One region of the Anaerobacillus sp. 1_MG-2023 genome, then DNA from elsewhere that is predicted to be linked to it. Evidence: riboswitches for the same ligand, from Rfam matches in the RefSeq annotation. Region 1 holds a riboswitch; the other holds the start of a gene.

Evidence for each region. A riboswitch is a leader RNA that binds a small molecule or an ion and turns the genes downstream of it on or off. The one in region 1 is predicted to bind S-adenosylmethionine.
Region 2: another riboswitch for S-adenosylmethionine. It lies ahead of msrA (peptide-methionine (S)-S-oxide reductase MsrA); the one in region 1 lies ahead of Q4550_RS04245 (methionine biosynthesis PLP-dependent protein).

The regions. Positions count from the first base shown of each region.
Region 1 is NZ_JAUORD010000002.1:91,596-106,766, forward strand. Features, by position in the region: gene cobA (uroporphyrinogen-III C-methyltransferase) at 1-438, shown strand, start outside; gene Q4550_RS04220 (sirohydrochlorin chelatase) at 452-1,198, shown strand; gene Q4550_RS04225 (NAD(P)-dependent oxidoreductase) at 1,195-1,758, shown strand; gene metH (methionine synthase) at 1,881-5,267, opposite strand; gene Q4550_RS04235 (bifunctional homocysteine S-methyltransferase/methylenetetrahydrofolate reductase) at 5,308-7,164, opposite strand; gene metC (cystathionine beta-lyase) at 7,161-8,354, opposite strand; gene Q4550_RS04245 (methionine biosynthesis PLP-dependent protein) at 8,341-9,471, opposite strand; SAM riboswitch class I at 9,546-9,656, opposite strand; gene Q4550_RS04250 (DUF1189 domain-containing protein) at 9,742-10,551, opposite strand; gene Q4550_RS04255 (Na/Pi cotransporter family protein) at 10,789-12,417, shown strand; gene Q4550_RS04260 (DUF456 domain-containing protein) at 12,519-13,001, shown strand; tRNA gene Q4550_RS04265 (tRNA-Asn) at 13,136-13,210, shown strand; tRNA gene Q4550_RS04270 (tRNA-Met) at 13,214-13,290, shown strand; tRNA gene Q4550_RS04275 (tRNA-His) at 13,312-13,387, shown strand; tRNA gene Q4550_RS04280 (tRNA-Ile) at 13,400-13,476, shown strand; tRNA gene Q4550_RS04285 (tRNA-Ser) at 13,487-13,579, shown strand; tRNA gene Q4550_RS04290 (tRNA-Met) at 13,636-13,712, shown strand; tRNA gene Q4550_RS04295 (tRNA-Phe) at 13,863-13,938, shown strand; gene Q4550_RS04300 (superoxide dismutase) at 14,209-14,820, shown strand; gene Q4550_RS04305 (hypothetical protein) at 14,869-15,159, opposite strand.
Region 2 is NZ_JAUORD010000003.1:326,099-341,269, forward strand. Features, by position in the region: gene Q4550_RS08080 (phytoene desaturase family protein) at 1-697, shown strand, start outside; gene Q4550_RS08085 (phytoene/squalene synthase family protein) at 705-1,541, shown strand; gene Q4550_RS08090 (GNAT family N-acetyltransferase) at 1,784-2,341, shown strand; gene Q4550_RS08095 (alpha/beta hydrolase) at 2,416-3,348, shown strand; gene Q4550_RS08100 (AAA family ATPase) at 3,694-4,443, shown strand; gene Q4550_RS08105 (phytoene desaturase family protein) at 4,590-6,053, opposite strand; gene Q4550_RS08110 (glycosyltransferase family 2 protein) at 6,050-7,171, opposite strand; gene Q4550_RS08115 (carotenoid biosynthesis protein) at 7,171-7,983, opposite strand; gene Q4550_RS08120 (phytoene desaturase family protein) at 8,001-9,506, opposite strand; gene Q4550_RS08125 (glycosyl-4,4'-diaponeurosporenoate acyltransferase CrtO family protein) at 9,685-10,203, shown strand; gene fni (type 2 isopentenyl-diphosphate Delta-isomerase) at 10,184-11,227, shown strand; gene Q4550_RS08135 (Na+/H+ antiporter NhaC family protein) at 11,423-12,826, shown strand; SAM riboswitch class I at 12,914-13,027, shown strand; gene msrA (peptide-methionine (S)-S-oxide reductase MsrA) at 13,124-13,777, shown strand; gene Q4550_RS08145 (hypothetical protein) at 13,824-15,171, opposite strand, start outside.

The DNA.
Region 1 (15,171 bases):
ACTTCTGGTATTGCTGCCCCTATGTATGCAGGCATTCCAGTAACACATCGTGAACTAAGTTCAACATTTGCATTTGTAACTGGTCATCGTAAAGAAGGCGAAGAAGAAGAATTACGTTGGGAGAGTCTCGCTAAAGGTATAGATACACTCGCCATTTATATGGGAGTGAAAAATCTAACTTATATTTGTTCGATGCTTCGAAAATATGGAAGGAATAAAGAAACTCCTGTTGCGCTTGTTCACTGGGGAACGACACAAACCCAACAAACGGTAACGGGTACCCTTGAGACAATAACAGAAGATGTAAAGAAAGCAGGAGTGCAAAATCCAAGCATGATTATAGTGGGTGAAGTGGTCAACTTAAGGTCGAAACTGAATTGGTTTGAGAAAATGTCACGAGATGAACAAAGCACTAAGTCGGTCGTTAGCGCCTTATAGGAGGTGGTGGATAGTGAAAGCCATTCTATATATATGTCACGGTAGTCGCGTGAAAGAAGGAAGAAATCAAGCGGTTGAATTTGTTGAGAAGTGTAAAAAAGAACTTGGGTATCCAATCCAAGAGACATGTTTTCTTGAGCTATCGAAGCCCGATATTTATCAAGGTATATCAACATGTGTACAACAAGGTGCGAAAGAAATCGTGGTAGTACCCGTCTTATTACTTGCAGCAACTCATGTAAAGAAGGACATTCCGAATGAAGTAGAGCGCGTTTCTAAAGAATTTCCATCCATAACTTTTCACATGGGATGTCCTTTCGGAGTTCACGATAAGTTGATCTCTATTATAGAAGAAAGAGTAAGGGAGACAGGAGTTTCCATTCAACAAGATGCAAGTGCTCTACTTGTAGGGAGAGGAAGTAGTGATCCTGATACAATAAGAGATTTAGATCGAATCGCAAGGCGAATCCTTGAAAAGATGAGATTTAAAAAGGTCTCTGTGTGCTATCTTGCAGCTGCAACTCCAACCTTTGATGAAGGAATTAAACACGCTAAAAACGGCACTAATAGTCAGATCTTTGTCATTCCTTATCTTTTATTTACAGGTGTTCTAATGAGAGAAATGGAACATAAAATAAGTAAGTTAGATGGAGATGGTCCAGATTTCTATCTTTGTCATTACCTTGGCTACCATGAATTTTTGAAAGATGTATTGAAAGAAAGAGTAATAGAAGCATATGAGATGGAGGTAAAGGTATGAGGGAATATCCGGTTACCCTTAACCTGGTAGGAAAAAAAGTTGTCATTGTTGGAGGGGGGCGTATCGCACTTAGGAAGCTCAAAGGTCTACTTGGTTGCGGCGCGAATCTAAAAGTAGTAAGCCCTGATATTCACATTGACATTAAGAAATATGTGGATTCTGACAATATTACCCTGATGGAACGCGCAGTTAGGGAGTGTGATCTACATAATGCGTTTTTAATTATTGTGGCGACCAATTTGTATGATGTGAATGAATTTGTTGTCAAACATGCCGAAGATAATCAGCTAGTTAATGCATCACATCAGGCTGACAGAGGTAACGTGTCTCTACCTGCAACGTTGAGGCGAGGAAGACTAGTGATATCTGTTGTCACAGGTGGAGCAAGTCCGTTGCTCGCGAAGAAAATTCGAGATGACCTTTCGTTGCAATATGACCAGTCATATGGACAGTATGTAGAGAGTTTATATAAGAAAAGGCTGGAAATAAAGAACAATCACATGTGTGAAAGTGAAAAGAAGGACATTTTAGAAAAAGCTATGAATAAGACATTTCTTTAATCACATGCTATTGATTCGCTTAAACTATTTTTCTATTTCAAGATCATCAATGATACGTTTGAAGCGATCTTAAAATTACCATAAGAAACAAAAGGAGGAGCCCTAGCTCCTCCTTTTGTTTCTTATAAAACGTTAAAGTATCTTCCTTCTGGGTGAGCGAAAACCATTGCAGTGACAGAGGCTTCGGGCTCCATCATACATCCATCTGTTAATTCAATCCCAATGTCTTGGGGATGAATGAGTGCAAATAACTTGTTTTGATCTTCGAGTTCGGGGCAAGCAGGGTATCCAAAAGAAAAGCGTTGTCCCTGATATTTTGCTGAAAATCGATTCTGCATAGTGAAATCTGTGGGATCTGGGAATCCCCATTTATCTCTCATCAACTGATGAATGTGTTCAGCAAGACCTTCAGCAGTCTCTAGAGCTAATGCTTGTAGTGCATGACTTTCCAGATAATCACCTTTATTTTTTAACTCTAGAGAACGTTCACGAATTCCTCTTCCCGCTGTAACAGCAAAGAATCCAACATAATCCATTTCACCACTTGATACCGAACGAAGGTAGTCAGCAAGACATAAGAAAGGTTCTTTTTGCTGACGAGGAAATGAAAACCGTTCAATAACTGTTTGATGATCATGTGGAGAGTAAATGATCACTTCATTCCCATTGGACTGTGCTGGGAAGAACTGATACTTCGCTGAGGGCTGTATCCAATTTTCTTTTTTCGCTCGAGTTAACAGCTGATCAACCACTTCTTTTAAATGAACAGCCTTCTCGTTTTTTTCCTCTAATAGTCTTGATACCTTCCCTTTAAGACCCAGGTGATGTCCAATTAACATCTGCATATTTATATATGGCTCAATATGTGCAACAGAGTGATTCCTTAAAATATGTGGCTCAAGGTCGTACGGCTGATAAACCTGCACATCAGTCGTTACATTAGAAACAGGTTTAACAGCAACTGCCGTTCTGTTATTAGAGCTAGTTTTCCTTTCTATGACAGGTTGAGTAGCTCTTTTTTTAGAATGCTCTTCCATAAGAGTTCTTTTTTCTTCTTCATTACTTAGCCGATTGGAAAGCGATAGTCCTTCCATTGCGTCCTTTGCATAAAAAACAGGTCCATCGTACTCAGCTGAAATTTTATTATCGGTAAATTTACGTGATAGAGCCGCACCGCCTACCATAATTGGTATAGATATTTTAGCTTGCTTCATATCTTGAGCGGTCAGAACCATTTGTTGGGCAGATTTCACTAATAGTCCTGAAAGTCCAACAAAATCTGGCTGTTGCTCCTGAATCTGATGAATAAGATCGGTAGGGGTAACCTTGATTCCAAGGTCAACCACCTCAAAACCATTATTACTTAATATTATTTCAACTAGGTTCTTACCAATATCATGAACATCGCCTTTAACGGTTGCTAATAATACTTTCCCTTTAGTATGGGAGGCATCTTCTTTTTCCATGTGAGGTTCGAGGAAAGCGACGGAAGCTTTCATCACCTCTGCACTTTGGAGTACCTCAGCAACAATTAATTGGTTATCATTAAATAATTTACCCACCTCTGCCATCCCATTCATTAGAGGTCCATTGATAATTTGAAGTGGAGAACTGTATTCATTAAGGGCTTTTTCTAAATCTTGCAGCAAACCTTCTTTTGTTCCTTCTACTACATATAAACTAAGTCGTTCTTGAAGCGTGAGGTTCGACGTTTGTACTTTGCTTTCTTTCTTTTTACCACGATAATAAGCTGTAAAATCAGCAAGAGTCATGTCGTTTGTTTCGAAAAGAAGTTCATCTGCAAGCCGAACTTCTTTATCAGAAATGGAAGCGTATCGTTCTAATTTCTCAGTGTTTACAATTGCGTAATCTAATCCTGCTTTTGTACAGTGGTATAAATAGGCAGCGTTTAGTACTTCTCTCCCTACAGGAGGAAGCCCGAATGATACATTGCTAATTCCGAGTATAGTCTGACAGTCCGGGAGGGCTTCTTTAATAAGCTTTATCCCTTCAATTGTTTCAGAAGCTGAGCCGATGTATTGTTCATCGCCTGTTCCGATCGGAAAAACAAGCGGATCAAAAATGATATCCGAAGATTTGAGACCGTATTTAGAAATGAGTAGCTCATGTGAGCGTTTAGCAACTTCAAGCTTACGTTCAGCTGTTATCGCCATCCCTATCTCATCAATAGTGCCAACTACAACGGCGGCGCCATATTTATGAATAAGAGGAGTGACAGCTTCAAATCGTTCTTCTCCATCCTCGAGGTTAATTGAGTTGATGATCGCTTTTCCTTGTGAATAAGAAAGGGCTTTTTCAATCACCGCGTCATCTGTTGAGTCAATGATAAGAGGAGTTTTTACTTTATTTACAACATATTTCATGAAATTCTCAATATCTGCAAGTTCGTCACTATCAGGATTTGCTAGGCAAATATCGATAACCTGCGCTCCTTTTTTTACTTGTGAGCGAGCTATTTCAGAAGCCTCTTCAAATTTCTCCTCAGCTATAAGACGTTTGAATTTCCGCGAACCAATCACATTTGTCCGCTCTCCGACAAGAACAGGTCTTGTATTTTCATCATAGATAAATGGCTCAATCCCTGAAATTGCGTGCGGGTGGGAGTGAGGTGCTTTTCTAGGCTGAACATTTTTCACAGAATCTGATATCGCTTTGATATGAGCAGGTGTCGTTCCACAACAACCGCCAACTACATTTAGCCAGCCTTTTTCCGCAAATCCTCTAATTTTTGATGCCAAACTTTCTGGCGTTTCATGATATTGCCCCTCTTCATCTGGAAGACCCGCATTTGGATAGCAACTCACAGAAGTTGTGGCAAGGTCTGATAGAGAGCGAAGGTGATCTCTCATAAATTCTGGTCCTGTTGCACAATTTAGACCAACAACAGCTGGGTTCATGTGTTCGAGTGATAAATAAAAAGCTTCAATGCTTTGACCTGCGAGAGTTGTTCCCATCGGTTCGATAGTACCAGAAATGATAAGGGGAACAGAACGTTTGCTTTCTTTAAAAGATTTTGAAATTCCAATAAAAGCAGCTTTAACATTTAGCATATCCTGACTTGTTTCAACAAGGAGGAGATCTACGCCACCTTCTAGTAATCCTTTTGCTTGTAATTGATAGGATCGGCATAGAGCTTCAAATGTAGTGCCACCTGTAACAGATAATGTTTTTGTTGTTGGCCCCATTGAACCAGCTACAAAACGGGGCTTATCAAATGTCGTCACTTTTGAAACTGCTTCTTTTGCTAGAATGGCAGATGTGTAGTTAAGCTTTTCAGCAAGATGGCCAAGATTATATTCGTCGAGAACGAGATCGGTCGCTCCGAAAGTGTTCGTTTCAATAATATCAGCACCACAAGCTAAGTAATCATCATGAATTGAGGAGATAAGATCTGGTCTTGTTAAAGATAAGTATTCGTTACAGCCTTCGTAATCTTCACCACCAAAATCAGCGGGCTTAAGATTAGCCTGTTGAATCATTGTTCCCATGGCTCCATCAAGAACAAGAATTCTCTTCTTAAGTAGATCTTCAAATGAGGGGTAGACCACTATGAATCTTCCTTTCTTCTTCAATACGAGTTTTTTCTTTAATGTAACGAGTTAATTCTACTGTTAATTCGTAGCGCAAGAACGGTGTTATTAAATAAATGCCATTGAATAAATCGAATGCTGTATCAATTAAGGACTTTGCGATGGCGAGTCCTTCATTTTGTGACTCACTGGCATCGGTGGCTGTGGACATTCGCTTACGTATTGAATCAGATAATTTTATTCCTGGTACTTCATTATGCAGGAATTCGGCATTTCGATAGCTTGTTAACGGCATGATTCCGATGTAAATTGGGCAAGTTAAATGTTTTGTAGCTTCATGTACTTCTATTAATTGTTCTTCGCTATAGATAGGCTGACTAATAAAATAATCCGCTCCATACTGTTGTTTTTTCTCAAGTCTTGCGACAGCTCGGTCAAGATGGCGAACATTAGGGTTAAAAGCTGCTGCGATCGAAAAGGAAGTCTTCATCCCAAGTGATTTACCGGAGTAAGACAACCCGCTGTTGAATTGTTTGATTAACCGTATAAGATCGAAAGATGAGACGTCATATACAGAAGTTGCACCTGGAAAATCTCCTATTTTTGTAGGGTCTCCAGTAACAGCGAGTACTTGATTAATTCCCAGTGTATGAAGCCCCATTATATGCGATTGTAATCCGATAATATTTCGGTCTCTACAAGCTATGTGCACGAGAGGGCGAACATTAAATTGTGACTGAATAGTTGATGCCATAGCTGTATTGCAAATACGAGGTGAGGCAAGGGAATTATCGGCTAGTGTAATAGCATCTACTCCGACTTCTTGTAAAGCCTTCGTACCCTGGAGATACTTCTTTGTATTTAGTTTCTTAGGCGGATCAAGCTCTACGATAACAGAACGTTGCTTTTGAGCAATTTCATGCAAGTGGGGCAAACGTTCTATGTTGTTTTCGGTTTGTGTCATTTCTTTAGCTATTACTTCTATTTTTTTATGAGTAATAGGTTTTGTTCCCTTTAAAGCTTTTGAAGCAGCAGCGATATGTTCGGGTGTTGTACCACAACATCCTCCAATTAATCGAACACCTTGTTTGTGGAGAGATTCAGCACTTTGTTTAAAATAATCAGGGGCAGTGGGATAAACCAATCGTCCCTCCTCATAGTCGGGTAAACTTGCATTTGGATAAGCAGAGAGATAACTAGTTGAAAGGGGGACCTCTTCAAAAGCTTGAATCATGTGATATGGCCCTAGTCTACAATTAACACCTGTCACATCTGCTCCAGACTCTTCTAAATGTTTAAGAGCAGATGGAAGGGAGGTCCCGTTTTGTAAAACCCCGGGTTCATGCATAGAAACTTGAGCTATTATGGGGAGGTTCGTTTGTTTTCGAGCAATCGCAAGGACTGATGAAATCTCTTCAAGATCGTAATAAGTTTCGAGTAAGATCCCGTCAACACCCTCCAGTAGAAGACAGTATAACTGTTCTCTAAAGCTACGTTTAATTTCATCAAGAGAAGTCTTTTGAGTATTGATTCCTCGTATGCCACCGATAGTTCCAAATACATAAGTCGCTTTGTTTGCTGCTTGTCGAGCTAATTTAACAGCTTCAGTGTTCATTTCTTTTACATGATCTTCAAGACCATATCTCGCTAATTTACTGTAGTTTGCTCCATAGGTGTTCGTTTGTATCACGTCTGAACCTGCTTCTATATATGCGCGGTGTATGTTTAAGACTTGCTCTGGTTGCGATAGATTTAACTCTTCAAAACATTGATCTACCCCATATGAATAGAGAAGTGTTCCCATCGCGCCATCACCGATTAGAATATTGTTTTTTAATTTATTAAGGAAACTCATAGTTGACCACTCGCTTCAGAAGCGGAGTATTGCTTTCTAATAGCTGCAAATCCATTTTTGAAATCTTTTAATAAATCATCAGGATTTTCAAGTCCCACAGACAATCGCAATAATCCATCTGTGATGCCTCGTTTTCTGCGTTCTATAGGAGGCATAGAAGCATGTGACATTCTAGCTGGATAGGAGAGAATTGATTCTACGGCACCAAGACTTACCGCGAAAACAGGAATTTGAACATGCTTTGTGAATAGACGCACGGCATTTTCATCAGGTAACCGAAAGGACAAAACTGCACCAGGACCAGCGGCTTGATAAATATGAGTGGAGTGACCAGGGTGATAAGAAAGCCCTGGATAAAAGACTTCTTCTACCATCTTTTCTTTAGTAAGAGCATGCGCAAGACGAAACGCAGATCTAGACGATTGATCTAGTCGACAATGCAATGTTTTTAAGCCACGGAGAACTAACCAGGAATCGTGAGCGCTTAAGATCGATCCAAACGAGTTTTGCAGGAATGCAAGCTGTTCCGCTAATTCCTCACTTTTTACGGCAGCAAGACCAGCGACGACATCGCTATGTCCTGAAATGAATTTCGTAGCACTATGCAATACGATATCGGCTCCGAAGTCTAACGGACGTTGTAGAGCAGGTGTCATAAAGGTGTTATCGACAAATGTTAAACAATTATTCGCTTTAGCTAATTTAACAACGGCTTGAATGTCAGTTACCTTCAGCAAAGGATTAGAAGGCGTTTCGATATAGATTACTTTAGTATTGGATTGAATACCTCTCGCCACTTCATTTAAATCTGTCATGTCTACAAAAGTATGTTTAATTCCAAATCTACCGAGAACGTCGTGAATCATGCGATACGTCCCACCGTAGACGTCTTCAGATATAAGAACGTGATCGTTTTGTGAAAGAAGCATAAAAGAGGTGGCGATAGCGGCCATCCCAGAAGCAAACGCAAATCCCTTAACCCCACCTTCAAGATTGGCAATTGTTTCTTCAAGCGCTTCGCGAGTGGGGTTGCCTGAACGACTGTAATCGTATTTTCCTGGTTGGTCAAAATCCACCTGATGAAATGTAGAAGCCTGTTGGATAGGGACGCTAACAGCTCCCGTAGCTTTATCAAATTTGTGATCGTTATGAAGAAGTTTTGTTTGAAATGTATAATCAGTATTTGTCAATTTGTACAACCTCCTCTTTAAAAATGGACAATGCTTGATTCAGGTCCTGTATTAAGTCATCAATGTTTTCAATCCCAACAGAGAAACGTAGCAGTCGATTGCACACCCCTTTTTCAAGTCTGATGTCTTCTGGTATTTCAGCATGAGTTTGCGTTGAAGGATATGTGATAAAGCTTTCTACCCCTCCAAGACTTTCAGCAAATGTGACAAGTGTTAATTTTCTAAGAAAGAGATCTACCCATTCTTCGGACCGCAATCTGAAAGAAAGAATCCCACCTTTATCTGGATAAAAAACGTCTGTTATTGCTTCATGATTCGTTAAAAATTCAGTTACCTTTCTGGCATTCTCTTCATGCTGCTTCATTCTGAGTGGCAAGGTTTTCATGCCTCTCATTAATAACCAGGAATCAAAAGGAGAAAGCACAGCGCCTGCACCGTTTTGGTATTGTTGGATTTCAGCGCAAATATTCTCACCTTTTGCAACCACAAGCCCTGCGAGAATATCATTATGACCGCCTAAATACTTAGTGGCACTATGCACGACGATATCCGCCCCAAGCAGTAGTGGGTTTTGTAGAAGAGGGGTGAACAAAGTATTGTCTACAATAAATAATAGGTCCCTGTTTTCTGCTATACGTGCAATTTTTTCAAGATCTGTTAATTTCATTAATGGATTAGATGGATTCTCAACAAAAATGGCTTTTGTACGGTGAGTTAGGAGTGATGAAAGTTGTACATTGCTTTGTGTATCAAAATATGTGAAGGAGATACCATAATGTTTTTCAGCATGGGCAAATAATCGATAAGTCCCACCATACAAATCATCTGAGACGAGAATATGGTCGCCGCTTTTGAATATGGCAAGGATTGCTTGAATCGCAGCCATTCCGGAACTAAAAGCAAATCCCTGATCCCCATGTTCGAGTTCTGATATAGCGGATTCTAAAATGGATCGTGTCGGGTTTTTGGTTCTTGAATAATCGAATCCGGTGGATTGACCGATGCCTTCATGGCTATACGACGTGGAGAAGTACACTGGAGGATTTACCGCACCGGTTTTAGTATCTGAATGATTACCTAATTGGACAAGTAGTGTTTCTAACTGTTTATTCGACATAATCAATCTCCTTTTCATTGAATAAGGGCAATAAAAAAAAGCCCTCTATAAGAAGAAGACTTTGGTTGCTCTTCTTCTTATCTTCCAAGTTGAAATCAACTTGCTGGAGTTAGCACCTTACCGGAAATTATCCGGTGGTTGCTGAAGCTTCATAGGGCCAGTCCCTCTGCTTCTCTTGATAAGAATTGAAAATATATGGAATTTTATTGTGTCGCTTTTTTCATAATCTACATCACTTTAAAGTGAAAAGCAAGGGATTTGAGTAAATTATCAAAATTTTTCTTCTGTTGGATCATTTGCTCGCTCGTTCGTTACCCGTTTTTTTGGTAACGGGATTTCTTTAATCGTAAGATAAAGTAGCATGATGGCCACCATCCAATAGAGTAGGAATCCTAAAGGGACTGCTGTTTTAATGAGGGCCATAATCGCAAAGAAGAGCGTTGGAATTGTTACTGAATAAACAGATAAGACCCAAAGTTGTTTATAAGAAGCTTTTCTTCCGGTAATACTTCTCAATAGTAGTCCAATTGTAGCTAGTACGGTAACTCCTATAAACTTAAGGCCGGTTTGAAACAAATAGATAACGAATATCAGTAACGGAATAAAGATAGGGAGCAAGTTGTCTAGGTTATTACTTAACTCATTAACATCTTGCTTCGTGAACGTCATCGAACTAAAGTTACTGTAATTAAACTCTTGTCTAGCGCCGCTATCTACAACGATTATACGATCTTTTAGGAAAGCGATAACGGAATCATATTGATCAACATCATCAGGCTTTGTCTGGTCTGTCGCATCAAAAATAAAAGTATTTCCATCATTTTGTCGAATAAGCGGTTCAGACTGCTCACTTGTTAAAGATCCATCCTCTAAAGTGAATTCTGGTAAATCTGATATATGTGTTTTGAGATCCTCATAAGCGTTTGTAAAGGATAAAGCCGTCATAATTCCAACTGGCACAGAAGAAAGGAACATAAGGAAAAATACGTACAATATTGGCTTACCTAGCTTTTGAAAACGGAACCGGGCCATCATATTTGGGGAAAATAAGCTGTAGTAAAGTTGTTTAAAAACGTTCAAATTAATAATCTCCTTTCTAAATGTGGAGTATTTCTCCACCCAATCAGTTTATCTTATATAGAGAGGTGGGAACAGTATTCTTAATGAAACTTTATTGAAACATGTTTGTTTTCGGCATAATATATTTACAATTCTAGATTAACTCTTTACAAAGGAGGGAGCGATGTAGATAATAGACAAGGGACTTTGTTGAGTATTGTCGAAAAAAATAAAACATAAGTGCAAGGGGTTGAAATGATGGAACTCAACGTTCAGGAGATGATCTTTCAGTTTGTGGGAGGTCTTGGTATTTTCCTGTTTGGACTAAAGTATATGGGAGATGGCCTTCAACGATCAGCAGGTGATCGATTAAGAGATATTCTCGATCGTTTTACCACTAACCCGTTTATGGGTGTGCTTGCGGGGATTGTAGTTACTATCTTATTACAAACTAGCTCAGGTACTACAGTTCTTACAGTGGGATTGGTAAATGCAGGATTTATGACCCTAAGGCAAGCTATCGGAGTTATAATGGGTGCTAATATAGGAACTACAGTAACTGCATTCATTATTGGTATACCTATTAAAGATTACGCCTTACCAATAATTTTCCTCGGTGCAGCATTAATCTTCTTTGTTAAAAACAAAAAGATTACTTATCTTGGGCAGATAATATTTGGTTTTGGTGGATTGTTCTATGGCTTAGAACTTATGAGTAATGGTATGAAACCTTTAAGAAGTCTTCAGGCTTTCCATGATCTCACACTTAGTATGAGTGACAATCCAATATTAGGGGTAGTAATTGGTACTGTATTTACTGTAATCGTTCAGAGTTCTAGCGCTACCATTGGGGTACTTCAAAGTTTGTTTTCCCAAGATGCAATGAATCTTCAAGCAGCTATGCCAGTATTATTTGGAGATAACATTGGTACAACTGTAACTGCTGTTCTAGCATCAATTGGTGCATCAGTAGCAGCTAGAAGAGCAGCCCTTACCCATGTGATTTTTAACTTAATTGGAACAACGATCTTTTTAATTATTTTGTCCCTATACACCCCTTTTATTTCCTATCTTCAAGGTGTATTAAATCTTAATTCAGAAATGACAATCGCATTTGCGCATGGAATTTTCAATGTGTCTAATACAATAATTCAGTTTCCTTTCATTGCTTTACTAGCCGTTATAGTTACGAAAATTATTCCTGGTGATGATTCAACAATTGAATATAAACCTAAACATTTAGATCCTGTGTTCATTGAACAATCTACTTCAGTGGCACTTGGACAAGCGAAAGAAGAAGTTATTCGTATGAGCGGTTTTGCTTATAAAGGTGTTCAAGAGGCTTCTAACTATCTGACTTCTAAAAGTCAGAAAAGCGCAGAAAAAACCGCTCAGTATGAGGAAGCTATTAACAACCTAGATACTAAAATTACAGACTACCTTATTCAGCTATCAGCCACTTCTTTGTCCGGTGATGAGTCAACACGACATGGTATGTTAATGGACTCTGTTCGGGATATTGAGCGTATTGGGGATCATATGGAAAATATTGTTGAATTGGTTGATTATCAGATTAGTAATAAAGTTAAAATGACTGACGTTGCAATGAAAGATCTTGATGAAATGTTTAATTTAACCCTTTCTGCACTACAAGAAGCCTTTGATTCACTCGATAAATGGGACGTAGCAAAGGCCCAGGATGTTGTGCAATTGGAAGATAAGATCGACAAAATGGAAAGAACGCTTCGTAAACAGCATATCCTTCGTCTAAATGAGGGTGAATGTACTGGAAGTGCTGGAATTGTTTTTGTTGATATCATCAGTAACCTTGAGCGTATTGGTGACCATGCGGTGAATATTGCAGAAGCCGTCATTGGAGAAGAATAAATTTGGGAAGCAGAGGGATGCCTCTGCTTCTTTTTATCATTATATAGAAGGAAAGTGACATCTCCGCTAAAATAGAGTCAAGTTGAAGGGAGGTTAAAAGCGTGGATATTCTATTATGGTGCCTGATCATTGCGTCATTCATCATTGCATTTGTGGGATTGATTTATCCGATTATTCCAGCCGTACTATTTATTTATGTTGGGTTTATCCTGTATGGGGTGTTTTTTGAGTTTGGTTCAATGACTATTTCCTTTTGGATTGTTGAAGTTCTGCTGACGATGTTATTATTTGTTGCGGACTATGCTAGTAACTTATTTGGCGTGAAGAAGTATGGAGGGTCAAAGGCGGCGATATGGGGGAGTACAATTGGTTTACTTGTTGGCCCGTTTGTTATTCCATTTGCAGGAATCATCCTTGGACCATTTATCGGTGCTATCTTAGCTGAATTAGTTATTCATCGAAAAGCTTTTAAAGAATCTGTTCAAGTAGGTGTAGGTTCATTGCTTGGTTTTCTTGGTGGAGCTGTTATGAAAGGTTTACTCCAAATGGTCATGGTTGTTGTGTTCCTAGTGTATGTCCTATAAGTTCTTGATGACAAAATGAAAGCGTGATATAGTATTTTCATAATTGAAATTAAGATTAATTCAATTAAATTTGAAAAACTTATTGACGCTTTCTTAATCTATATGATATATTAGTTCTTGTCGTTAAGAAATATTCCACAGTAGCTCAGTGGTAGAGCTATCGGCTGTTAACCGATCGGTCGTAGGTTCGAATCCTACCTGTGGAGCCATATGGCGGTGTAGCTCAGCTGGCTAGAGCGTACGGTTCATACCCGTGAGGTCGGGGGTTCGATCCCCTCCGCCGCTACCATAATTTTAACGATAAAACATGGCGGTTGTGGCGAAGTGGTTAACGCACCGGATTGTGATTCCGGCATTCGTGGGTTCAATTCCCATCAGCCGCCCCACTTATTACATAAGGACCCTTAGCTCAGCTGGTTAGAGCTGACGGCTCATAACCGTCCGGTCGCAGGTTCGAGTCCTGCAGGGTCCACCAAATGCATATCGGAGGAATACCCAAGTCTGGCTGAAGGGATCGGTCTTGAAAACCGACAGGGGCTTAGTCGCCCGCGGGGGTTCGAATCCCTCTTCCTCCTCCATTTTTTAAAAGTTAGCTTTCTAAAAAATGGATGCAAATTAATTTCTTTTACATTATCGCGGGGTGGAGCAGTTCGGTAGCTCGTTGGGCTCATAACCCAAAGGTCGCAGGTTCAAATCCTGCCCCCGCAACCAAAATAAAATTCTTACTACGTCGAACATACTTCTTTGTTAGAATTTAATTGGAGTGCTCCAGGGGCAACCTAAGCTCATAGCAAGGCCAAATTACTTTTGATGTAAATGCAAACTACATACTAATTAAAATTAATACTGATAACATGATTTGGCTCTGTAGCTCAGTCGGTAGAGCAGAGGACTGAAAATCCTCGTGTCGGCGGTTCGATTCCGTCCGGAGCCACCACTCAATAAAGATCCCACTCGTCAATTAATGACGAGTTTTTTTATGTTTTATGCATGTTATTACGGTGTTAATTCTCGATTTTATTCGTTAAGATGTTTAATTCTATATACTGAGGGGAAACTTTATCTGTGTTGCGGAAATTCAAAGGTTTATTATTTGAAAACGCATGACAATTCTGCTAGTGTAAACATGTGACGACATCATGTTCAAGTGGTGGCTAACGCTACCCTAACAGCAAGTTACATACTATATTTAAGGAGGAGATTCACAATGGCTAAATTTGAACTACCAGAACTACCTTACGACTACAATGCACTAGAACCACACATCGATGAAGAAACAATGAAGATCCACCACGACAAGCACCATAACGCATATGTAACAAAGTTAAATGGTGCACTAGAAGGTCATGAGGAGCATGCATCTAAGAGCCTTGAAGATCTTCTTGGCAACCTTGACGCACTTCCTGAAGGCATTCGAACTGCTGTTCGAAACAATGGTGGCGGACACGCTAACCACTCACTTTTCTGGCAATTGCTAAGCCCTAACGGTGGCGGCGAACCATCAGGTGATCTAAGCGAAGCACTTAAAAAGAAATTTGGTAGCTTTGAAAGCTTTAAAGAAGAATTTGCTAATGCTGCAGCTGGTCGTTTTGGATCAGGCTGGGCTTGGCTAGTAGTAAAAGGTGGAGAACTTGAAGTAACAAGCACTCCAAACCAAGATACTCCAGTAATGGAAGGTGTTACACCAATTCTTGGGCTAGATGTTTGGGAGCATGCTTATTATCTTAAGTATCAAAACAAACGTCCTGATTATATCGCTGCATTCTGGAATGTAGTTAACTGGGATGAAGTTGCAAAGCGTTACGAAGCAGCTAAATAATTTACCAAGCTTTCAAAACCCCCAACATTTATGTTGGGGGTTTTTCTATTATGGTTCGATTAAGGTATAAATTGTTCCTAAATGGTGTAGTGTGAAATTTATTAAAAAATCTGTAAAATCACAGCCGGTTTCAAAATCATGAGGTGTACAAATCAGAACTTGATGATCTGTGATTGTCAATGAGATGAGGTCATTTCGATATTGGATTTGAAGATAGTGCCTCATCCTATTAATAAAGAACGAGTATTCATCAACTTTTATATGATGTTGAACTCTTTGAAGTAGTTGGATTCGACTGTCTTTAGTAATGTAGTCTGTCCGATATAGAAAGTAATACATACCTAGTCCCCT
Region 2 (15,171 bases), on a different contig from region 1:
ACTTATTGATGGGAAGACGTGTAGAGGAATTCGTACTACAAGTGGAGAACATTATTATGATAAAGTAGTGTATAATGGAGATTTCCCTATGATCAAGAATCTGATAAAAAAAGAGAAAGTTCCTAGGAAGAAATACAAAGCTTCCTCAGGGTGTCTACTCCTCTATATGGGGCTTGATCGTGTCTATGAGAATGCTGATGTTCATCAATTTTTTATGACAGATGACTTTACATCCCATATGAAGGACGTTTTTCAAGGTGGTAAATTGACAGACCAACCGGCTATTTACACGTTTCATCCTTCACTTATTGATGAAACACTAGCCCCTCCTGGTAAAGGCGTGCTATACGTGCTGATCCCTGTACCTTCTGGTGAAGCAGTCGAATGGGGTGAAAAGGAAAACATTGCATCAAAAATGATCGACCTTCTTGAAACAAGAGGTTTTCCAGGTTTAAAAGAATCGATAGAGTGGTTAGAAATTCGCACACCTGCTGATGCAGAGGTGGAAGGCTTATATAAAGGGGGAAGCTTCGGTATCGCCCCAACACTTACGCAGTCAGGCGCGTTTAGACCACAAGTGAAACCTTTTAAATTTGAAAACCTTTATGCGGTGGGAGCTTCGATCCATCCTGGAGGTGGCATCCCTATCGTAATGCAAGGAGCGGATCTTCTTGTAAAAGAAATTGAAAGGGTGTGAACGAAAGATGCTCGAACAAGCCTATGCTCACTGCGAAGCTATTATTAAACATCATTCCAAAACGTTTTACAAAGCGTTTTCTTTATTGCCTTCTTCAAAGAAGAAAGCAGTGTGGGCGGTTTATGGTTTTTGCAGGCAGGTTGATGACATCATTGATGAAGGCACAGATCCTGAAGCAGAATTAAAGGTCTTTCGTTCTGAATTTGCCTCTTTTCTAAAAGGTGAAATACCAAAAACTGATCCTATGTGGCTAGCTCTTGAAGATGTTTTTCGTAATTTCTCCATGGATACGAAAGCTTTTCACGACATGATTGCCGGGCAAGAAATGGATTTATATAAAACGAAGTATTATACGCTTGAGGAACTTGAACATTATTCTTATCATGTGGCAAGCACCGTTGGCCTTATGCTTCTTCCAATTCTTGCTCCAAAGAAGGTAGACAAACTTCGAGAGAGTGCAATAGCGTTAGGTCTTGGCATGCAAATCACGAACATCTTAAGAGATATCTCGGAAGATCTAGACCGAGATCGAATTTATTTGCCAATTGCTGAGATGGAATCATTAGGTTATCGGGTTGAAGATTTAAGAAGTCGAAGAATGAATGAGGCATTTATCAAAGTTTGGGAAAAGCTTGCTGTTCGAGCTGAAATGCATTACGAAACAGCTTTCTCAGCAATGCATCATTATCCTCTAGATGCTCGTCTCCCAGTGAAAAGCTCAGCGGTTTTTTACAAAGCCATTTTGCAATCCATTCGTAAAAAAGAGTATAATGTCTTCCACCAGCGAGCATTTGTATCGGAAAAAGAAAAAGAAGCGCTTTTATCGGCGATTGCCGGAAATTGACAAAAACTCTCTTCCAATTGGAGGAGAGCTTTTTTGTTATATCCTTAGTGTCTTTAAGATTAAGGAATCTAAGCGAAAAGTAGTTGTAACATTTGAGAGAATTTGAAATGATTAGGAGGTATTAAATGTTTTATGCATCATTAGGGGCCATGATCTCTTACTTATTTCAAAAAGGGTGATGCAAGAAATCAAGAAAGCTATTCTAGAAGGAGCTTATCCATCAAGAAAGGTAGGAAAGCCTGTTGATTTATATTGAGAAGAAGAAAGTAACATTAAGAGAGGCGACATGGGAGGATATTAGTACTTTATACTATTGGAAATATGAAGAGGAGAATCAAGAAGCAAAAAAATGGAACGGGCCATACATCATTGAGAAAAAGATATCCAAAGTAGAGTACAAGAAAGAGTGGGAGCAACAGCGTAAAATTAGCCTCGGAGTTCCAGACACGTTAGTCATTGAAGCAGATAATAAAGTGATAGGTACAGTGGGATCATACTGGGTTGATAAGTTCACTAACTGGCTTGAAACCGGAATTGTTATTTATGATCCATCTTACTGGAATGGAGGATACGGTTCTGAAGCTTATAGAGAATGGATCCATTTTCTATTTCGATCAACAAAGCTTCATCGACTTGGCATGTCTACCTGGTCTGGTAATGAACGTATGATCAAGGTGGCAAGTAAGATTGGAATGAAAGAAGAAGCCAGAATAAGAGATGCAAGGATAGTAGAAGGTGTTTACTACGATGCCATCAAAATGGGGATGCTTCGAAGTGAATGGGAGCAACTTCGGTCTTAATTGTAAGGCGTTTTGTTTTCGAAAGACATATGGCATGATAGAGGTAGCTTACTATTAATCATTTGGGGGAACTTATGAAAAACCGATCTTATACACGTTTATTGAATGAAACGATTACAATCTATGAAGAAAGTGGTAGTTTAAAAGCTTATCAATTTATGAAAGAGCATGCGAAGAATGTGGAAGGCAATCAAGCGCAGCTCTTCAATTTTCAATATGCTCTTGCAGCTGCATCTGACCTAAAAGAGGAAGCCCTTGCGATCATGAGGGAAGCCATTATGGAACAGGGATACTGGTATGCGTATGAGTATTTACAAGCGGATGAAGACTTGGATTCCCTCCGTGAGTTTGATGAATTTCAAGAATTGGTTCAGCTTTGTAAACAAAGAGAAGAAAAGGCGATGGAACAAGCAAAACCAGCGTTAACGGTTTTAAATAACGAGGATGAACAAGAACGTCCCGTTCTTATGGTTATTCATGGAGATCAAGAGAATGCTGAAATGACTGCTGTAGCTTGGAACCGAGCAGCAACGAAAAAGTATAAACTCGCCTTTCCTCAATCATCTCAAATCCAGTTTTCAGATGCTTATGAATGGGAAGACGTTGCTTTAGGGGTACAAGAAATAGAGGACCATGTGAATACCCTTTCCTCTAGAGATAACTTGATTATTGGAGGTTTTTCAGCTGGATGTCACGTAGCACTTAGAGCGATTCTCGAGCAGCGTATATGTGTGGATGGATTTATTTTCGTGGCACCATGGATTCCTAATATTGATGAATGGCGAGATGCTATCGCTTCTTTAAAGAATTCAAATATAAAGGCTTATATCATTTGTGGTGATGAAGATGATGATTGTCTTGAGGGGTCTAAAGCCTTATCAGAGTTGTTGGAAGCTCAAGAGGTTGCACATGAACTGAAGATCATTCAAGGACTAGATCATGAATACCCGGAGGAGTTTAATGAATGGCTTCACCGGGCTTTGCAGTTTATTAATAAAAGGGATTAGAGAAAAACCTTAGAAATAATGAGCCTACATTCGTCTATTTTTAAGGCCGCATTCTTTTGATCACAATAGTTTAATCCTTTGGAAGGGTGATCGTATGAGAGAACGAGTTGGTGAGTGTACAAACTGTAAGAAACTAGTTTATTGCTTGAATGGTTTTCTCGATGGAGTTAGTTGGAATGGTCAGCTATACTGCTTTACTTGCTTTGAAAAGCATAAAGATCAACCACCGTCATAGTCTTGATCGATGTAGTGGGGTCAACCCCCATTCAATAGAAGATTATTCCAACCTTTTCTTAGATGTTCAGGAAGGTTTTCCTAAGTGATATGACATAAGGGAGGAAGCAAGTGAAATTAACGAAAGAGACACAGTATATTAGAAGTGTCCGTTTAGAAAAAACGGAAGACAATGAATTTCCGTTCTCTCTACCCGCTGTACAAAGTCTACAGGATGAACTTATCTTTCACCCAAATGTTACGTATGTTGTTGGTGAGAATGGGATGGGGAAATCAACGCTGCTAGAAGGGATAGCTGGGACACTAGGTATGAATCCTGAAGGTGGCACGAAGAATTTCAATTTTTCTAGCTATGATTCTCACTCAAATTTGCATCAGTATTTGAAATTAACAAGAGGAATTCATAGACCAGATGATTCTTTTTTCTTTCGAGCCGAGACATATTACAATTTAGCTACGAATATTGAAGCATTAGATCAAGAGGGATTTGGTCCGAAAATTATTGATTCTTTTGGAGGGAAATCACTTCATCAACAATCGCACGGAGAGTCTTTTTTTGCTACATTTATGTACCGATTTCAAGGAAGAGGGTTGTACATTTTAGATGAACCCGAAGCGGCGCTCTCACCGATTAGGCAGCTATCGATGTTAACGAGAATACATGAGCTTGTTCAAGAAGGTTCTCAACTAATTATATCGACACACTCACCAATTTTAATGGCATACCCTGAGGCAAGAATCCTACAGCTAAATGCCGATAGCATGAGTGACGTAACGTTAGAAGGAACTGATCATTATGTGACGATGAAACAATTTTTTGAAGATAAAGATCGCCTTTTGCATCATTTGTTGAAGAATTAAGGGTTGATGGTGTTTAGACGAAATAATTGATAAATTAAATTGAAAAGTGCCCTCCAAATGAAGCTTGCGTTTGGAGGGCACTTTAAACTTGTTTAGATTGTCTAATATGAATGGCGTTCCTTACCGAATCATTTTGTACTTGTACACTAGTGATCTTCGCTAATGATTCGATCCGCTACATTTTTCCCGCTAATGACGACCATTGGAGAACCACCACCAGGATGGGTGCTTCCGCCAGCAAAGTAGATATTCGAGATATCCTTTGATTGATTGGAAGGTCTAAGAAAACTATTTTTTAAAGAATTCGAAGAAATGCCATAGAGTGCCCCTCTGAAAGCGTAGAAACGTTCTTTAATTTCTTCAGGTCCGATGACCTTCTCCGTGACAAGGTGCTTTCTTATAGGTAATCCATGCTTCTCCAACTTATCATATATTTTCTCTTTATATTTCTCTAAGGAAATTTGGTTATTTTCGGACAGAGGAGGCGCATTTACTAGAATAAAGAGATTATCTCCATCAGGAGAAACAGAAGGATCTGTTGCTGAAGAATTTGAAATATAGATCGTCGGATCGTCAGGCCATTCTCCCTTAAATAGCGTTTCAAACTCATGACTGTAATTTTGAGCAAAGTATACTTGATGATGTACGAGATCAGGAAGTCTTGTTGATAATCCAGCCATGATGACAAAAGCAGAGATGGAAGGAGATGATCTCTCAATTTTTATGTTAGGCATGGATGGCCGCTCTTTCTCATCAACTAATGCTGGATAGGCTTTCAATAAGTCTCCATTAATAATAACTTTATCTACGTCTAAACGATCAGAAGCCGTTTCAATTTGCTTCGCTTTTTTATTTTCAACATGTATTTGATTCACTTCAGTATTTAAGTGAAAAGTAACACCTAGCTGTTTTGCAGCGGATTCTAGACTTTCAGCAAGTTTGGTGTTTCCCCCCTTAACATAATAAATTCCCTGCACCATCTCAAGATATCCAATCATCGCAAAAGTAGCTGGCGAGAGAAAGGGGGAGGAACCAATATATGTAGAATAGCGATTAAAAGCTTTTAATAAAAGAGGGTGCTGAAAATAGCGTTCATGAAAGTGATTCATTTTCTCAAGCGGTCTCACTTTAATAACTGCACGAAACAATGTAGGAGACAAGTAATCATTCCATTTTGTAAACATCCTCGGAAAGAATGATGATTTGGATAAATGATAGAGTCGTTCAATTTCTTTGAGATAAGCGGGATAATGATTCGCTGCAAATGAATCAAGCTTCTGTAGTTGCTCTATCATGAAAGACTCGTCTGTGCTCATCATAAAAGATTGACCATCATAGTCTATATTTCTTGTATGATGGTCGAGCTTCATCCACGTGAAATAATCCCTGGGGTTAAGGTTTGTTTCTTCAAATACAGAATCAAAAATTTCAGGCATTGTCATCGTGTTTGGCCCGAAATCAAAGTGATGTGTCCCCAGGTTAACAGGCATCATTTTCCCACCTGCGTATTCATTTTTGTCATAAACGTGTACATTGTATCCTTTGCTAGCTAGCTTAATTGAAGCAGAGAGCCCACCGAGTCCTGCCCCAATAACGGCGATTGTTTTCATGAGTACGTTCTTCCTTTCCAAACATAACCTTTCTGCCTTAAACCTGTGCGCATAGAATGGATCAACAGAGTCATAAACGCGACAGCACTTAGTGGCATGAGGAGCGATAACGTGACTCTTTGATTCGTTCTTATATCAATCCATGCTTTTTGAAGCACGATTAGAACATAGGGGTAAAAGAGTGCGACTATAAGTGAACCTGTTATTGCTGTATAAAGCCCTGCAAGTAGTAAAATAAGAGGACCGAGATAGAAAATGCCATAAAAGATAAAGAGGATCCATATTAGGAAACGAGAGCGCCCGAGACCTGGGAAAAGGTTTTTGGTGAAACCATTCCACACTTCGCGATTCGTTTGATACATATAACAAGTGACCACATTTGTTATATTGGCAATAATAACTCTTTGTCCTTTTTTCTTAAATGTTTTTGCTAAATCAATATCATCAAGGAGTGTGGCGCGAATCCCTTTATGACCACCAACTTGTTTGTATGATTCCGTATGAACCATTATAAATGCCCCATGAGCAGCGGTGAAGGAGGGTAGGTTCGTCCAATTAGCTGGTGCTAATGGAAGATGGAAATGAACGACAAAATGCTGAAGTGGTACAAGAAGCTTTTCAAGAAACAAGCTTACAGGAAAAGCAGGAAACCCTGTTATCATGGAAGCCTCCCGCTTTTTCATTAATAAGAGTGCAGCTTGAACCGCATTTGGCGACAGTCTTAAATCTGCATCATTAAACAGTAGGTATTGTCCTTTAGCATGTTCACTTAGTTGATGACAAGCATATACTTTCCCAGTCCAACCTTCAGGTAGATCTTTACCACGAATAATCGTAAATCTCGGATCATATTTAGTTCCTTCATACAGTAAATTCAATGTTTGATCACTAGAGTGGTCGTCAAGTAGAAGAAATTCGATATTTTGATATGTGAGTTTTTTTAAACTTTGAAGGAGTTCTTCAACGTTTCGTTCTTCATCACGAAGAGGGATAAGAATGGATACTCGACCATTCTCATCCCCCTGAATACTTCGATTTGATAGACGTGGCATGAAGAGTGAATTGATGATCGTCCACAAGACAAACGCTGTAAGAATGCTAATATAAATGAGCAACATTAGACGGTCACCTCTCCCGCTGTAGCGCGTCCATTTTGCTTCGCTTTTTTCTTATAGGTAATTAGCAGAAGCAGTGTAGGAATCGATGTTACAAAGACCGCAAGCCAAAGTCCATCAAGCAGAGCAAGGAAAATAAACATCCCCATGACCATACCAAATAACATGGCCATTCGATGCTTCCATTTAATGAAAGAAGTCCTATTTGGAACCTTATTCCTCATATAGAGAGGATAGAGTAAGGCGTGGAAGAAAAGGGATACCCAGAACCAGCCCGTGAAATTTTGGAAAGGAACGTTATAATAGACGCCGTTTCCGTCCCATCCCCAATAACCTTTCACTAAATAGGCGACGGGATCAATGATTAAGTCAATTAAAACGGCAATAAGGGAGCCTAAAAGGGAGTAGACGATCCATCTTATGATGCCGTGATTTAGTTTTTCCGTCATTTGAAGCGATAGCACATGAGTAACGGCAATCACCATAATCCAAGCAAAACCAATTCCTATTGGAACGTCAGCTAATTTAAACCCAAAATCACCGGAATAATCATATTTTCCAAAGATTAAACCATAATGAACGCCTAATCCCTCTGCGATCATGCTGAAAGCAAAGATAAAGGAGGCTGTTGAAAGCCCCCGCAAAGCCCCAAACGTTCGTACAAAATAAAAGGTGCCTAATATTCCACAGAGTATAAGAAAGAAGGCATTTGCCCAGTTAAGAAACGATGGAAGTAGGTCGAAGCCAACAAGGATCAACCCACAGCAGTACCAAAAAATAAATAGTCGAAAGATTACATTATCCCATTTCATCATGTTGCGAAGTCCCTTTCTTAGCCAGTTTGTTCATCTTTCAATTTCTGATCTTCCGCAATTAAATCTGCAGTTAACTGACCTGAAAGTGTAACCATTGGTACGCCACCACCTGGATGTGTTGAACCACCTACAAAGTACAGATTATCAATTAGTGAACTTCTAGATGGTATTTTAAAACCGCCGTTCACTTTACGATCCGTTGCTACACCATAGATAGAGCCACCGTTAGAACCATATAAACTCTTAATATCATCTGGAATGAACTGATATTCGAATTCAATTGATTCGCGAAGACCTGTCATACCCATTCGTTCTAATTTATCTAGGACGATTTCACGGTATCTACCGCGATGTTTCTCAAAGCTCTCACCAGGCTCTAAAGGAGGAACATGTGTTAAGACAAAGAGATTTTCTTTTCCAGCCGGTGCCTGAGTTGGGTCAGATTTTGATGAGACACCAATATAGACAGTTGGGTCGTCAGCAGGGACGCCTTCATCAAATATTTGTTTGAATTCTAGCTCGGGATCTTTCGAGAAGAAAAAGTTGTGGTGTTGAAGGTGATCAAACGTCTTATTTACACCTAGTAACAACACAAGGCCCGAAACGGTAGGAGTATATTTTTTCAATTCATCTTTCACTTTTTCAGCCCCAGGTTCTCCTTTAAGAAGCGTCTCGTGGGCAGGGATGCCTTCAAGATTACTAACGATTAAGTCTGCCTCCATCATCGTCCCATTCGCAAGTTTTACACCAGCTGCTTTTTTGTTTACGGTGAGAATCTCAGCGACCTCTGTATTGACTTGTACGTCCACACCTAGCTCATCAAGTAGCTTAAGCATTCCTTCTGCTATGTTATACATACCGCCTTCAACATAATAAATACCAAGGCCAAGCTGCACATAAACTAGTTGTGAAAGAATGGCAGGGGAATGATAAGGTGATGAGCCAATATACATAATAAAGAAGTTAAAGAGCTGCTGAAGATGTTTATCATCAAGATATTTTTCCGTTGCCTGATTCATTGATTTCATAGGGTTCATTGTGAGAAGGTCTTTAAATGAATGCAGTTTTTGCAAATCTTGAATGCCTGATAAGCTTTTTTTGTAAAAGCTTTTTAAGCTTAAATCGAACATCGTTTTGCAATAATCTAAATAGGCGAGGAAGTTGGAATAATCTTTTTCTGAGCGCTTATGTACTTCAGATAACATAACAGCAATATCACTTGTTACATCAATCTGGGCGCCATCTTCGAAGAAAGTTCTCCATTGAGGTTCAATACGTTTAATGGTCATATAATCGTTTACATTTCGGTTTGCGCTTTTGAATAGCTTCTCAAGGACCCACGGCATTGTTAGAATGGAAGGACCGGTATCGAATTTAAACCCCTGGCCGGAACGTTTGTTTAATTTGCCGCCAGCGCGCTCATTTTTTTCCAGTATGGTAACCTGATGTCCATCGGCTGCCAGACGAATAGCTGCCGAAAGACCTCCGAGTCCAGCACCAATAACGATTGTTTTTTTGCTCATTCCATCTCCTCCTTCATCGAATTAACTTCAAGCGTCGACATTTATACACTGTAATTGTATAGTGTGGGTATAACCTTTGTAAAGGAATCATAACGCTGTTACAGTGTATAATAGGTTTCCTGACATAATAATTACCTAATCTTGGATATGTTAAACAATTTTGAAACGAGGAATGTGTATGCAGGTCATCCACTTATCGATCGTAGGGTTAATCTTAGTGAATATTTTTGCCTGGCTGATCATTCATGTTTCTATCTCTTATATTTGCCTTCGGTTGCCAGATTCCTTTTATGAATCTAAAAAATCAATGTTACAAAATAAGAAATGGGAACTGAAAGTGTATGATCGTATCCAGATAAAGAAGTGGAAAACAATACTACCTGATGGGGGAGATGTGTTTAAAGGAGGATTTCGGAAGAAAGAACTCAAAACGCTCACTTCTTCTTATATAAGGAAATTTATCTTAGAGACAAGACGTGCAGAGGTGACTCATTGGCTTCTCATACCACCTTCATTCTTGTTTTTCTTATGGAATCCTTTGAGTATTGGTTTAGTAATGGTTGGGTATTCTTTAATAGTTAATCTTCCATTTATTCTTATACAAAGGTACAATCGACTCAGGTTAAAACCATTATTACATCGACAGTTGAAAAAAGAGCAGCGCAGGGGGAATTCCATTGGAACACTTGGGGTTTGATCAAACCGAAAAAAGAAAGAACGAACATATTGATATTTGTCTAACGGAAGACGTGGAAGGACAGGGACTTACGACGGGGTTAGAAAAATATCGTTTTAAGCATAATCCACTACCAGAAATTGATTATAATGAAGTCGATATTTCCACTCAATTTCTTAATAAGAAATTGAAGACGCCATTTCTGATCAGTTCAATGACGGGCGGTACAGAGCGATCTTGGGAGATTAATAAACGTCTTGCCAAAGCTGCTGAAGCACATGGTTGGGCGCTTGGTGTAGGCTCAATGCGTGCAGCTATTCAAGAATCGAAATCCGCTTATTCATTTGACGTAAGAAAACATGCACCAACCATTCCTATACTAGCCAATATTGGAGCTGTTCAACTCAATTATGGCTTTACAGTAGAAGAGTGTAAGAGAGCGATTGACTTCATTCAAGCTGATGCGCTTCTGCTTCATTTAAATCCATTACAAGAAGTATTCCAACCTGAGGGTGATACAAATTTCCAAGATTTAATCGATAAAATTCGAGAAGTAGCAAAAGCGATCCCTGTTCCACTCGGTATTAAAGAGGTTGGCATGGGAATCGATGCGAAGAGTGCTCAGCGTCTTATAAGTGCAGGTGCCAGTTTTATTGATGTTGCTGGAGCGGGTGGAACATCCTGGATTCAAGTTGAAAGTTTTCGTTCCCATCAAACATTAAGACAACAAGCTGCCGAAGCTTTTCAAGATTGGGGTAATCCGACAGCTGATTGTATTATTGATGTAAGGAAACAGCATCCCGATGTCCCGATGGTTGCAAGTGGCGGACTAAAAAATGGTGTAGATGCAGCTAAAGCTATTGCTCTCGGTGCGGATGTGTCTGGATTTGGTAGGGCATTACTTGAAAATGCGGTAGATGATAGTGAAGAAGCGCTATCAGATCAATTAAAGCGAATTGAGTTCGAATTACGAACGGCTATGTTTGGAATTGGAGCTGCATCGATCAATAGATTAAAATACAATAGCGCATTAAAAAAGAAATAGTCAGAGCACTGAGCTCTGGCTTTTTTGTATGAATAAGTTAAGGAACGATGTTCAATTTGTCTTATTTAACCCATATGGCACCATTGAATTCGAGCAACTCCACTTGCTCATATGAATGAGGAATCAACATTATCGGTTCCCGTAGTATAGGTCGTTCTCTAGAGAGCAAACTAGAGCTTAAGGAGGGTGACGCTAATGGCCTGGTTATCCATTTTTCCGTTTATCGTTGTCATTATCATTGCGATGAAAACAAAACTAGTGATCCCAGGATTAACGGCGGGTTTGCTAACAGCATCATTTATATACAAACCTGGATTGATCATTGGTTTACAACAGTTCTATGAATTTATAATGACTGGTTTGAAAGATGAAAATAATGTTAAAATCGTCCTTTTTCTATATATGTTTACGGGCTTAATCGGATTGATGAAATATACTGGTGGGATAAAAGGATTTGTTCAAGTTGCCTCATCCAAAATCAACTCAAAAAAAGGAGCGTTATTTCTGACGTGGGTGTCAACGCTAGGAACATTTAGTGCTCCTAGTTTCCGCATTGTAACGGTAGCCCCAATCATGAAAGCTCTTTTAAATAAAGTGAAAATCACTCCTCAGGAGCTTGGATTTGTGATAGAAACGACAGCAACACCAGTCATTGTCTTAATGCCAATTGCTACCGCTTTTGTCGGCTATATGTCATCTGTTGTGCAGCTTTCACTTAAGGCGGAAGGTATTGAAGGAGATGGCTATCGTTACTTCCTTCAAAGTATCCCTTATAACTTTTTTTCGATTAGTATTTTATTGATTGGCTTTTATTTGAGTTTTTTCCATCATCGAAAAACGCCAGCTACAGACGCAGGTAATGTGGAAAAAAAGCTTGATGATCAATGGGAAGATTGTCATCCAGCAGTGGCGAAGGATCTTCCTACGAAACCGATGAATTTATTAATACCTCTTGGAGGAGTTATTCTCCTAACACTTCTTCTCACATATTGGAGTGGTTATCAGAAGGGGTTTACTTCTTTAATCAAGGCGTTTATTGAAGCAGATGTGCTCGACGCGATGGTCTTTGCCCTTCTCACTACAGTACTTTTAACGTTCGTTTTCTATTTATTTCAACGTTTTTCTTTAAAGGACCTTGTTACTTATTTTATCGAAGGGGGTAATGAGATGATGCCGGTCATCGTCTTGCTTACTGTTGTTTGGGGCTTAGCAGCTTCAACAGAAGCTCTTGGCTTCTCATCTATTGTTACCTCAAACCTTGATTGGATTCCTACTTTATTTGTACCACCAGTCTTATTTCTCGTTGGTGCGTTTATTTCATACTTTATTGGCTCATCATGGGGCACATGGGGAATTTTAATGCCGCTTGGTATTTCATTAGGGTATTCTACAGGAGCAGATCTCCCTGTTGTCATTGGAGCTGTGTTTGCGAGTGGGACATTTGGCGCATTTGCTTCTCCGCTAAGTGACAATACGAATACAGTTGCGAGGATCTTGCAGTTGAATCCTATGACATATGCGAAATTTAAGCTTGGCCCAGCTTTATTAGCGGCGGGATTAGCTGCAGCTGGCTACTTTGTTATCTCTTTTGTAATATAATTATTTTTATGAGTACTTTTGTATTGACATCCGTTTTAAAACCATTTATTATTGGGACTAACTTAATAATCCTTTGTTTAAAGGATCTTCTTATTCAGAGAGGTGGAGGGACTGGCCCTTAGATACCTCGGCAACGGACCTATGAACTTGTGTTCAATTGGAACCGTGCTAATTCCTGCGACGAAAGTCGAAAAATGAGAAGAGGCTCGGTCTATCCAAACCCTCTTCTGTTCGAGCAGATGAGGGTTTTTTTATGCACCCTCATTTGGAAATATGTTTTAGTAGAGGGAGAGACTGATGTTGCATACACTAATGGATAACGAAGCAAGAAAACAACAGCTTATTAAGACCCTTCTCTCACAAGGGATATATAAGAAGGGTGAAAAGCAACTTTATATGTTATCACTAAATGAATTAGAAAACATATATGCTCGATCAAATAAAACCATACAGAGAAAAGGAAACGGAGTGGTCACAGTGGAACAAGCAACATTTGCAGCAGGGTGCTTTTGGGGAGTAGAAGCGCTATTTCAACAATTGAACGGTGTTATTTCAACTTCAGCAGGGTTTACAGGAGGAGAGACGATTAATCCAACTTATGAAGATGTTTATTCTGAATTAACAGGCCATGCCGAATCTGTCCAAGTTGAATATGATCCTTCGCTCATTACTTATGAAGAACTTATAGAAGTTTTCTTTGAAAATCATAATCCAACCTCTTTAAATAAACAAGGAGAAGATGTCGGAACACGCTACCGCTCAGCGATTTTTTACCATTCAAATGAGCAGGCAGAAATAGCATTGATTGCGAAAGAAAAACTCGAGCGATCCGGACGCTTCAAAAAACCAGTTGTGACGCAAATTGTACCAATCACTTCATTCTATCGAGCAGATGAATATCATCAAAGCTATCTTGCAAAGCGTGGACAGTCTTCTTGCAAAATTTCATAATAGAAAAAGGCCATCCCTCATCGTCATGAGGGAAGGCCTTTTTTAGTTAATCACCTTGATTGACACCTATTTGGTCAATATAGACTTTTCCTTTCTCTGATTCATTAAATTCAAATGTAAGAGCATTCATCTTCTTCGGATTAAAGGCATCGTTTGCTTCTAAGAATTGCTGCATCGGGATATTAAAGGTTTGGAGAACCGGTTCAGTAGGTTCACCATAACGTCCTTCTTCGAAGTATTTTGTTTTTGTGTGTAGAATAGGAAGAACACCTTGCAACTGCATGACGTCACTCAGCTTAACACTAGCGGACGCTCCGTTATCTGAACTAGCCGTGATTGTGAAATCAACAGGTTGCTGGTCAGATGGATTTGAAAGGTTTGCTGCTGTGAATGTTAATGAACTGTTCATTGTATAAGCAAATGGATCCTGAAGGGCTTTCTTGAAATTTAATTTGTACGTGCCGTTCTTTGAATAGGAATGATCCCATTTCAAAAAGACCCCATGAGTACCTCTTTCTTTATCGCGTCGAAATTCAAGCTCTCCTTCATACCATTGCAGCAAGCTATTAGCCTCTATGGTGATATAAGGAGAAGTTGTTGTTGTGACATCAACGTCCTCCTCAAAAGTGCTATAGATATGATACGAAGGATCTTCGTATTTACTTATGTATGTTGTATCAGGTAGCCATTCGAGAGCATAGCGATAATCCTCAAACATCGGTTGATAAGACTCATTTTGATGAAGCGTCGCTTCAAGAAATCCAGCAACATATGTGCGGGCTATTTGTCGTTGTTCAGTGCCTTTAAGAAGAGGCTCTTTATTTAATAAAAGCGTGAAAGGGAAATACGTATCGTTTTCTCCCCACGTTGTGTTAAATTGTCCGTGATTGGCGCGATCAATATAAAGGGCTGCTTTCATAGCTTCTTTTCTGCCAGTTAAATCAATCCCATTATACTGTCGGTCGCCTTCGAATTCCGATAAATCACTATCATAAGAACCTTGAAGCAATAAATAATTGACATCATCCACTTCGATTTTTCGATCTGAAAGTGTTTGATAATCCGTCGGTGCAAGTGCGATAACAGATTCAATATTATAATGGAAATCAAAAGTCATGTTCCCGTTATTTGGATAACGATCAAGGTCATTGAATTTTGCTGCTAAAATGGCAGCTTGACCACCGCGAGAATGACCTATTAAAGCAATTTGATCCATATTCACTTTATTGAATAATGGATTATCTTTTTGAGACGATAATTTCTCCATTTCTTCAATATGTTTAAGCAGTAACCAGGCGCGTCCATTAATGTCTCCTGCGAGGCCTCCAGACCATGATGAATTGAAGAAGTTCTCATCTACTGATACTGTTAAAAAGCCACGACTAGCGAGTAAC